3 regions of the Streptomyces sp. Tu 3180 genome follow, and region 3 is predicted to be linked to each of the others. Evidence: riboswitches for the same ligand, from Rfam matches in the RefSeq annotation. Region 3 holds a riboswitch; each other region holds the start of a gene.
What was found. Region 3 has a riboswitch for thiamine pyrophosphate ahead of thiO (glycine oxidase ThiO). Riboswitches for the same ligand answer to the same signal wherever they lie in the genome.

Region 1 (3,268 bases), 3.5 Mb from region 3:
GGAGAAGGCGGGCCCGCCGAGGATCTGCACCACGCCGAAGGAGGTGAAGGTGAACAGGAAGACCATCAGCGCGGCGGCGGCCACGGCCGGCGCGAGCGCGGGCAGGGTGACGGTCCGCCAGGCAGCGAACCGCGAGGCGCCCAGCATCCGCGCGGCCTCCTCCTGCCGGGGGTCGAGCTGCGCCCAGAGTCCGCCCACGGTCCGCACGACCACGGCGTAGTTGAAGAAGACGTGGGCGAGCAGGATCGCCCACACGGTGGTGTCCAGCCGCAGGCCCCACAGCTCGTCGAGGAGTCCGCCGCGCCCCACGAGCGCCATGAACGCCGTCCCGACGACCACCGTCGGCAGCACGAACGGGACGGTGACCACGGCCCGCAGCACCTGCTTGCCGGGGAAGTCGAAGCGGGCGAGGACGTACGCGCCGGGCAGGGCGACCAGCAGGGTGAGGGCGGTGGAGACCAGCGCCTGCCAGGTGGTGAACCACAGGACCTGCCGGACGTCGGACTGCGCCAGCACCTCCCCGATCCGCCCGGGGTGCCAGGTCCCGTCGGCCTTCAGTCCGCGCGCGACGATCGCGGTGACGGGATAGGCGAAGAAGACGGCGAAGAACGCGACGGGCACGGCCATGAGGCCGAGCCGCGCCGCGTTCCCGCGCCACGTCGCCGCGGCTCGCGTCACCTCAGTACGAGCGAGGTCCACGACTTGACCCACTGGTCACGGTTGTCGGCGATCTTCGCCGGGTCCATGGTCTCCGGGTCCTTCGCCTGCGGCCCGAACTTCGCGAACTCCTCGGGCACCTCGGCGCCCTCGCGCACCGGGTAGACGAACATGTTGAGCGGCATGTCGTCCTGGAACCGCTTGCTGATCAGGAAGTCGAGCAGCGCCTTGCCGCCCTCGGGGTTCTTCGCGTTGCTCAGCAGCCCGGCGTACTCGACCTGGCGGAAGCAGGTGCCCTCCGCGACGCCGGTGGGCGCGGTCTCCGGCTTCGGGTCGGCGTAGATCACCTCGGCGGGCGGCGAGGAGGCGTAGGACACCACCAGCGGCCGTTCGGCCCTGGCCTTCTTGCCGCCGGCCGAGCCGGAGAACTCCTCGTTGTAGGCCTGCTCCCAGCCGTCGACCACCTTCACGCCGTTGGCCTCGAGCTTCTTCCAGTAGTCCTGCCAGCCCTCGTCCCCGTACCGCGCGGCGGTGCCGAGCAGGAAGCCGAGGCCGGGTGAGGAGGTGGAGGCGTTCTCGGTGACGAGGAGGTCCTTGTACTCGGGCTCGACCAGGTCGTCGAAGGTCTTCGGCGGGGTCAGCCCGTGCTCGTCGAACCACTCCTTGTCGTAGTTGACGCAGACGTCACCGGTGTCGACGGGCGTGACCCGGTGCTTGCCCTCGTCGGCGCGGTACTCGGGAAGGATCAGGTCGGAGCCCTTCGCCTCGTACGGCTGGAACAGCCCGTTGTCGAGGGCGCGGGACAGCAGGGTGTTGTCGACGCCGAAGAGGACGTCGCCCTGGGGGTTGTCCTTGGTCAGGATCGCCTTGTTGACGGCCTGCCCGGCGTCGCCGTCCTCCAGGACCTTGACCCGGTAGCCGGACTGCTTCTCGAAGGCGGCGACGACGTCCTCGGACGCGGCCCACGAGTTGTGGCTGACGAGGGTCACGGTCTTCGACCCGCCGCCGCCCTGGTCGTCGCCGCCGGACGCCCCGCACGCGGACAGCGTGACCAGCCCCAGCCCGACGGCCAGGGCCGTGACCTTCTTGGTGATGCCCACTGGATTCCTCCTGGAGTGACCAGGAAGAGACGCGGCCCTGCCCGGGACCCCTCACAGGTGTCCCGGGCAGGACGCAACAGCTCGAGTGATGACCGATCTCCCTACCCAGAATGACCTGGGCCAGGTTCGGAGGGTCTGCGGCCGGTGCCGCACTCTCAGCGCTGTGGCGCTCCCCTGTCGGAATATGAAGATGTACGTGTCTGGTGTTCGGTGTGCGGTTGTTCCTGCGCCGGTCAGGTTACCGCTCGCTCGCGGCCAGCTGACCACAGGCCCCGTCGATCTCCTGACCACGGGTGTCCCGGATCGTCACCGGCACACCGTGCGCGGCGATCGCCTCCACGAACGCCTTCTCGTCCTCGGGCCGCGAGGCGGTCCACTTGGAGCCGGGCGTGGGGTTGAGCGGGATGAGGTTGACGTGCACGGGCCGGCCCTTGAGCAGCCGGCCGAGCCGGTCACCGCGCCAGGCCTGGTCGTTGATGTCCCGGATGAGCGCGTACTCGATGGACAGCCGCCGGCCGGACTTGGCCGCGTACTCGAACCCGGCGTCGAGCACCTCGCGCACCTTCCACCGCGTGTTCACGGGGACGAGGGTGTCGCGCAGCTCGTCGTCGGGGGCGTGCAGCGAGATGGCGAGGCGGCACTTGAAGCCCTCGTCGGAGAACCGGTGGATGGCCGGGACGAGGCCGACCGTGGACACCGTGATCCCGCGCTGCGACAGACCGAGCCCGTCCGGCTCGGGATCGGTGAGGCGGCGGACGGCCCCCACGACCCGGTTGTAGTTGGCGAGCGGCTCGCCCATGCCCATGAACACGATGTTGGACAGCCGTGCGGGACCGCCGGGGACCTCCCCGTCCCTGAGCGCCCGCATGCCGTCCACGATCTGGTGCACGATCTCCGCGGTGGACAGGTTCCGGTCCAGTCCGGCCTGCCCGGTGGCGCAGAACGGGCAGTTCATGCCGCAGCCCGCCTGGGAGCTGATGCACATCGTCACCCGGTCCGGGTAGCGCATGAGCACCGACTCGACGAGCGTCCCGTCGAACAGCTTCCACAGCGTCTTGCGGGTGGTGCCCTGGTCGGTCGACAGGTGCCGCACGACCGTCATCAGCTCGGGGAGCAGCGCCTCCTGGAGCTTGCCGCGGGAACCGGCCGGGATGTCGGTCCACTGCTCCGGGTCGTGCGCGTACCGCGCGAAGTAGTGCTGCGAGAGCTGCTTGGCACGGAACGGCTTCTCACCGACCGCTGCGACCGCCTCCTTGCGCTCGGCGGGCGTGAGATCGGCAAGGTGCCGCGGCGGCTTCTTGGCTCCGCGCGGCGCGACGAAAATGAGTTCTCCGGGCTTGGGCATGGTGCTACCAGTGTCGCAGATCCACTCGGGTGACCTGCGGCTGTCGTCAGCGGTCGCCACCGGTCACCGCTGGGCGGCCTCGGACGGCCCAGGACTCAGCCACAACGGACCGCAGCGCACAGCGACCGCGCCGCTTCTCGTCACCGGAGCCGCACGGGTGCGACCG
Region 2 (3,268 bases), 1.7 Mb from region 3:
GTAGAACGGGGCCTCCTCGCAGATCTCCTGCTGGAGGTCGATGTTCTCCTTGATCTTGTGCATCGGGACATGCCCCGGGCCCTCGATCATGGTCTGGACGTGGAAGCGCTTCGCGATCCGGTTGAGTTCCCCGAGCGTGCGCAGCTCCGCGAACTGGGCCTCGTCGTTGGCGTCCGCGATGGAGCCGGGCCGCAGGCCGTCGCCGAGCGAGTAGGTGACGTCGTACGCGGCGAGGATCTCGCAGAGCTCCTCGAAGTTCTCGTACAGGAACGACTCCCTGTGGTGCGCCAGGCACCACGCGGCCATGATCGATCCGCCGCGCGAGACGATGCCGGTCTTGCGGTTCGCGGTGAGCGGTACGTACGCGAGCCGCACGCCGGCGTGGACCGTCATGTAGTCCACCCCCTGCTCGGCCTGTTCGATGACCGTGTCCTTGTAGATCTCCCAGGTCAGCTCCTCGGCCCTGCCGTCGACCTTCTCCAGGGCCTGGTAGAGCGGCACGGTGCCGATGGGAACGGGGGAGTTGCGCAGCACCCACTCGCGGGTGGTGTGGATGTTGCGGCCGGTGGAGAGGTCCATGACCGTGTCGGCGCCCCAGCGGGTCGCCCAGGTCATCTTCTCCACCTCCTCCTCGATGGAGGAGGTCACCGCCGAGTTGCCGATGTTGGCGTTGACCTTCACCAGGAACCGCTTGCCGATGATCATCGGCTCGATCTCCGGGTGGTTGACGTTGGCCGGCAGCACCGCCCGGCCCGCCGCGATCTCCTCGCGGACCACCTCGGGGGAGACGTTCTCCCGGATCGCCACGAACTCCATCTCGGGCGTGATCTCGCCACGGCGCGCGTACGCCAGCTGCGTGACCGCACGTCCCTCGCGGCCCCGGCGCGGCTGACGCGGCCGGCCGGGGAAGACGGCGTCCAGGTTGCGCAGGCCACCGCGCGGCGAGGTGTGCTTGATCCCGTCGTCCTCGGGGCGGACGGGACGGCCCGCGTACTCCTCCGTGTCGCCGCGGGCGATGATCCAGTTCTCCCGCAGGGGCGCCAGGCCCCTGCGGACGTCGGTGTCGACGAGTGGATCGGTGTACGGGCCCGACGTGTCGTACAGCGTGACCGACTGCCCGTTGGTGAGGTGCACCTGTCGGACCGGCACCCGCAGGTCGGGGCGTGTGCCCTCGACGTACGCCTTGTGCCAGCCGATGGACTTCCCGGCCTCTGCGTCCGCCGACGTCTCCGTCGGGTTCTGCGTGGAGGCAGGCGTGCGTGCGTCCTTGTTGGTCATGAGACCTACTCCCTACGCCGGCATTACCCGGTAACAGGTTCGGCGGTCGACGCAGCGGTTTCCGTCTGCCGACGTTCCGTGTGAAACATCACTCGCACTTCGGTGACGTTTCATGTGAAACATCGCTGGGACGGAGGTCAGCGCCCTCTCAGCCCGGTGCTCCGAGCTCCCGCGTGTACAAAAGGTGACTCCACGCTAGCGTCCTTTCTGGCGCGGTGAACAGAGGGCCCACCTCGTTCTTGCGATGATCGGTCGGTGACCTCGACGCAGCCTCCCCCGTACCCACCGCCCGAACCATCCCGCGGATCCGGCGCCGGAAACGGCGACGGCCATGGCAACGGGGGTGGCTCCGGAGGCGGACACGGCCACTCGCACGGACACGGGCACGGTCCGGCGGCCCCCGTCTCCCAGCACCTGCGCAAGGTCATCGCGGCGATCCTGATCCCGTTCGCCGCGGCGGTGCTGATCGGCCTCGCCGTGCTGTGGCCGGGCGGTGCCCCGGCGCACGAGCGCACCGGCGTCGGTTTCGACCGGCAGACGCAGCACGCCACGGTCACCGAGGTGGTGGAGGTGAGCTGCCAGTCCGTGAACGCCTCCGGAAGCGTTCCGACCGGTGACACCTCCACCGCCGAGGGCTCCTCCGCCCAGCAGCAGGCGACCGGAACCTGCAAGAAGGCGACGATCCGGGTCGACACCGGCACGGACAAGGGCCGTACGTTCACCGAGATCGTGCAGCCGGACCAGTCCCGGCAGCTGAGCGAGGGTCAGGAGGTCATCGTCGCCTACGAGCCCTCAGCGCCCGAGGACCTGCAGTACTCGGTCACCGATGTGAACCGGCGCCTTCCCCTGGCGCTGCTCGCCGGGATCTTCGCGGTCGCCGTCGTGGTCGTGGGGCGGCTGCGCGGTGTGATGGCGCTGATCTCGCTGACGATCAGTTTCCTGGTGCTGAACTTCTTCATCCTGCCCGCGATCCTGCAGGGCTCGAACCCGCTGGTCGTGGCGGTGGTGGGAGCCAGCGCGATCATGCTGGTCGCGCTCTATCTGTGCCACGGGCTGTCGGCGCGTACGTCCGTGGCGGTGCTCGGCACGCTGATCTCCCTGGTACTGATCGGCCTCCTCGGCTCGGTCTTCATCGGCTGGGCCGCGCTGACCGGCAACACCGACGACAACACCGGTCTGATCCACGGGCTGTACCCGGAGATCGACATGAGCGGTCTGCTGCTGGCCGGCGTCATCATCGGTTCGCTCGGTGTCCTCGACGACGTGACGGTCACGCAGACCTCCGCGGTCTGGGAGCTGCACGAGGCCAACCCGTCGATGGGCCGGCGCGGGCTGTACCGCGCGGGCATCCGCATCGGCCGCGATCACATCGCGTCCGTGGTCAACACGCTCGTCCTCGCCTACGCGGGCGCCGCGCTGCCGTTGCTGCTGCTGTTCTCCATCGCGCAGAGCAGCGTGGGGACGGTCGCGAACAGCGAGCTGGTCGCGGAGGAGATCGTGCGGACCCTGATCGGCTCGATCGGCCTGGTCGCCTCGGTGCCGGTCACCACGGCCCTGGCCGCCCTGGTGGTCTCGGCCGACCGGCCGGCGGGTCGGACACCGGCGCAGGGCGGCCGGCCGGCTCCGGCGGGCGGCGGGAGGGGCAGGCGCCGTAAGCGCTGACGCCGACCGCACCGGTCACATCGGCCGGGCCGGTGCGGCCGGTGCCGCCGGGGGCCGTCTCCGCGGAAGCGTTCCTGCGGGACGTGGCGGAACGCGGTGAAGCGTTCCGCCCGGTTCCACCCGACCGGCGTAACGCTTCACCCGGCGCCCTGCTCCGCCAGGATCCGGTCCAGCGCGTCGTCGAGGTGGGCGTCGAAGTCGGCGAGCGCCCCCTCCTGGCCCAACGGCACCAGCTTGTCGGTGCGGTCGAGGAAGGCCACGAGCGGCGCGGTCGACGAACGGAACAGGGCCTGGTCACTGCCCACCTGAAGCCGGATCAACACCTCAC
Region 3 (3,268 bases):
GCAGCACCGTGAACCCGTCGTCGACCAGCGTCTCCGCCGCCTCCAGCAGCTCGACCGGGTCCGGCAGCAGCGTGCGCTCGTCGGCGATGACCTCCAGCTTGACCATCTCGGTGCCGAGCGCCTCCCGCGCCAGACGCGCGGTGAGCACGGCCTCCCCGGCGGTGAAGCACCCCGCCGTGTTCGGCAGCACCCGGATGCCCAGCTTCTCCAGCACCGACAGGACGGACCCGTGCACCGACGGGTCCACCCGCCGCATCGCCACGGTCGTCAGCTCCGTCCCGGACGCCACCAGCGCCCGCTCCAGCACGTCCAGGCTGGGCGCCCCGCCGGTTCCCATGATCAGACGGGACGTGAACGACGTACCGCCGAGGACGAACGGATCGTCGGCCATGGTCAGCCTCCTTGGACGGCGGTGAGGACTTCCACGCGGTCGCCCTCGGAGAGGGCGGTGGCGGGCCACTGCGCGCGCGGGACGACGGTCTCGTTCAGGGCGGCGGCCACTCCCGAGGGCGCCGCGGTGAGCGAGCGCACGACGACGTCGAGGGCCGTGCCGGGCTCGACCGCCCGGGGTTCCCCGTTGACCGAGATGTTCATGCGGACTGCTCCGTGAGTGCGGCGGCGGTGAAGCGCAGGGGGGTGAAGGCGCGGGCCTCCTCCGGGAGTTTCCCGGTGGTCAGGACGTGCGCCAGCACGTCGCCGGTCACCGGCGTCAGCAGGACGCCGTTGCGGTAGTGGCCGGTGGCCAGCACCAGCCCCTCCAGCGCGGTCGGGCCGAGCAGCGGCGCGTTGTCGGGGGAGCCGGGGCGCAGCCCGGCCCGGGTCTCGGTGAGCGGCAGCTCGGTGAGCCCCGGGACCAGCTCGTGGGCGTCGCGCAGCAGCTCGTACACCCCGCCCGCGGTGACGGTCGTGTCCCAGCCCATCTCCTCGCTGGTCGCCCCGATGACCAGTTCGCCGCTCTCGCGCGGCACCAGGTAGACGTGGCTGCCGCGCACCACGGCCCGCACGGTCCGGCTCAGGAACGGCGCGGTGTGCGCCGCGTGCCCCGGCATCGTCAGCCGCACCACCTGCCCCTTCACGGGACGCACGGGCGGCAGCACGTCCCGGGGGACGCCCGCGAGCCGCCCGCTGAGGCTGCCCGCGGCGAGCACCACCTGCCCGGCGCCCCGTTCGGTGCCGTCGGCGGTGACGACGCCCGTCGCCCGGTCCCGCGCGACGGTGAGCCGCTCGGCCCGCGTGCGGTGCACGACCACACCGGCCCGTTCGCACGCGGTCACCAGCGCCGCCGCCAGCCGCCGCGGGTCGATCTGGTGGTCGCCGTCGACCCTCAGGCCGCCGCGCACACCCGGCGCGAGCATCGGCTCCAGGCGCCGGCACTCCCGCCCGGTCAGCCACTGCGAGTCCAGCCCCGACTGCCGCTGCAGCGCGTGCAGTTCCCGCAGATGGGCACGGTCGTCGGCGTCCAGCGCCACCGCGAGGGTGCCGCACCGGCGGTAGCCGAGGGCGTGCCCGGTGAGCTCGGTCAGCTCGGCCGCGAAGTCCGGGTAGCGGCGCGCGGAGGCGAGGTTCAGACCGAGCAGGGTCTGCTCGCCGTAGTGCAGTTCCGTGACGGCGGCCAGCATCCCGGCGGCCACCCGGGCGGCGCCGCCGCCCGGCTCGGGGTCCACCAGGGCCGTGGCGAGACCGCGCTGCGCGGCCCGCCAGGCCGTGACCAGACCGATGATTCCGCCCCCGACGACGAGGACGTCCGAGGTGCGCGTGGGCGACATGGGCGTCCAGCCCCTCCCTTCGCCGGCATGACCCGGATCAGGTTCGTACGGTCGGAGGCCGCCAGCCTCCCTCTCAGCCCGGTGCGTCCGGGCTCCCGCGAGTGCTTTACGTTGGCCACCCTAGCCCGCGGAGCACCGCACTCGTAAGGGAGCCTCATGGTGGCAGGTTCGCTCGACGGTCTCGTCCTCGCCCCGGTGGCCGACCAGGCCCCGGGACAGGTCGGCACCCGCACCCGGTTCGCCTACCACGAGCGGGACGGCGAGGTCTGGGCCGAGTACGCGGGCGGCGACGTCGTGCGCGGGCATCTGGTGGGCACCCGGGAGGGAGACCGGCTGGACTTCCGGTACGTGCAGCTCGGGCGGGACGGCACGACGGCGTCGGGGCACTGCGTGTCGGCGGTCGTGGAGCTGCCGGACGGGCGGATACGGCTGGAGGAGACCTGGCGGTGGGAGTCGCAGCCGGGCAGCGGGACGAGCGTCGTGGAGCAGCTCGCGGCGGACGGGGGCTGACTGACGCCTTGTCGGGTGCCCTCCGGTGTCTAAGGTGATCGGGTGAGCGAGCAGAGGCAGGAACCGGGACCGTCCGAGCCGCGGCGGGTGGTGGTGGCGGGCGCGGGCATGGCCGGCGTGCAGACCGCGGTCGCCCTGCGGGAGCAGGGCTTCACCGGCACCGTGACCCTGATCGGCGCGGAGCCCCACCAGCCCTACGACCGGCCCCCCTTGTCCAAGGCGGTGCTGCTCGGCACGGCCGAGAACTCCGCCTTCGACGTCGACTTCGAGTCGCTCGGCATCGAGCTGCGGCTCGGCTGCGAGGTGCTCGGCCTGCGCGCCGGGGACCACGAACTGGACACGGAGGCCGGACCCGTCCCCTACGACGTCCTGGTGATCGCCACCGGCGCGGAACCGCTCCGGCTGCCGGGGGCGGAGGGCGTCGCCGGGGTGCACCTGCTGCGCACCCTGGACGACGCCGAGCGGCTGCGGCCGGTCCTCGCGCGCCAGCACGACGTCGTGGTGGTCGGCGCCGGCTGGATCGGCGCGGAGTTCGCCACGGCCGCGCGCGAGGCGGGCTGCGCGGTCACCGTCGTGGAGGCCGCCGCGCGGCCGCTCGCCGAGACGCTGCCCGCCGAGGTGGCCGCCCCGATGACCGCCTGGTACGCCGACGCCGGCGTCGGCCTGCGCACGCACACGCGCGTGGAGCGCGTCGAGCCCGGTGCCGTGGTCCTCGACGACGGCACGCGGCTGCCCGCGGGGGCCGTGGTCGTCGGCATCGGGGCCCGGCCCGCCACGGCCTGGCTGGCCGGCTCCGGGATCACGCTCGGGGAGCACGGCGAGGTCGTCGCCGACCGCCACCTGGCGACCTCCCTGCCGGACGTCCACGCGGTCGGCGACTGCGCGTCCTTCCCCTCGGGGCGGTACGGCGAACGCCTGCTGGTCCACCACTGGGACAACGCCCTCCAGGGACCGCGCACGGTCGCCGTGAACATCCTCGGCGCGGCCACCGG

Region 1: linked by a shared signal. The riboswitch ahead of GL259_RS27755 (thiamine ABC transporter substrate-binding protein) and the one ahead of thiO (glycine oxidase ThiO) in region 3 are both predicted to bind thiamine pyrophosphate.
Region 2: linked by a shared signal. The riboswitch ahead of thiC (phosphomethylpyrimidine synthase ThiC) and the one ahead of thiO (glycine oxidase ThiO) in region 3 are both predicted to bind thiamine pyrophosphate.

The regions. Positions count from the first base shown of each region.
Region 1 covers NZ_WOXS01000002.1:5,951,018-5,954,285, reverse strand. Annotated here, with positions in the region: gene GL259_RS27760 (iron ABC transporter permease) at 1-627, opposite strand, end outside; gene GL259_RS27755 (thiamine ABC transporter substrate-binding protein) at 675-1,757, opposite strand; TPP riboswitch at 1,838-1,943, opposite strand; gene rlmN (23S rRNA (adenine(2503)-C(2))-methyltransferase RlmN) at 1,996-3,102, opposite strand.
Region 2 covers NZ_WOXS01000002.1:4,159,836-4,163,103, forward strand. Annotated here, with positions in the region: gene thiC (phosphomethylpyrimidine synthase ThiC) at 1-1,278, opposite strand, end outside; TPP riboswitch at 1,271-1,461, opposite strand; gene GL259_RS19640 (YibE/F family protein) at 1,534-2,940, shown strand; gene GL259_RS19645 (SsgA family sporulation/cell division regulator) at 3,078-3,268, opposite strand, start outside.
Region 3 covers NZ_WOXS01000002.1:2,420,761-2,424,028, reverse strand. Annotated here, with positions in the region: gene GL259_RS11835 (thiazole synthase) at 1-391, opposite strand, end outside; gene thiS (sulfur carrier protein ThiS) at 394-594, opposite strand; gene thiO (glycine oxidase ThiO) at 591-1,766, opposite strand; TPP riboswitch at 1,764-1,875, opposite strand; gene GL259_RS11820 (hypothetical protein) at 1,926-2,276, shown strand; gene GL259_RS11815 (FAD-dependent oxidoreductase) at 2,319-3,268, shown strand, end outside.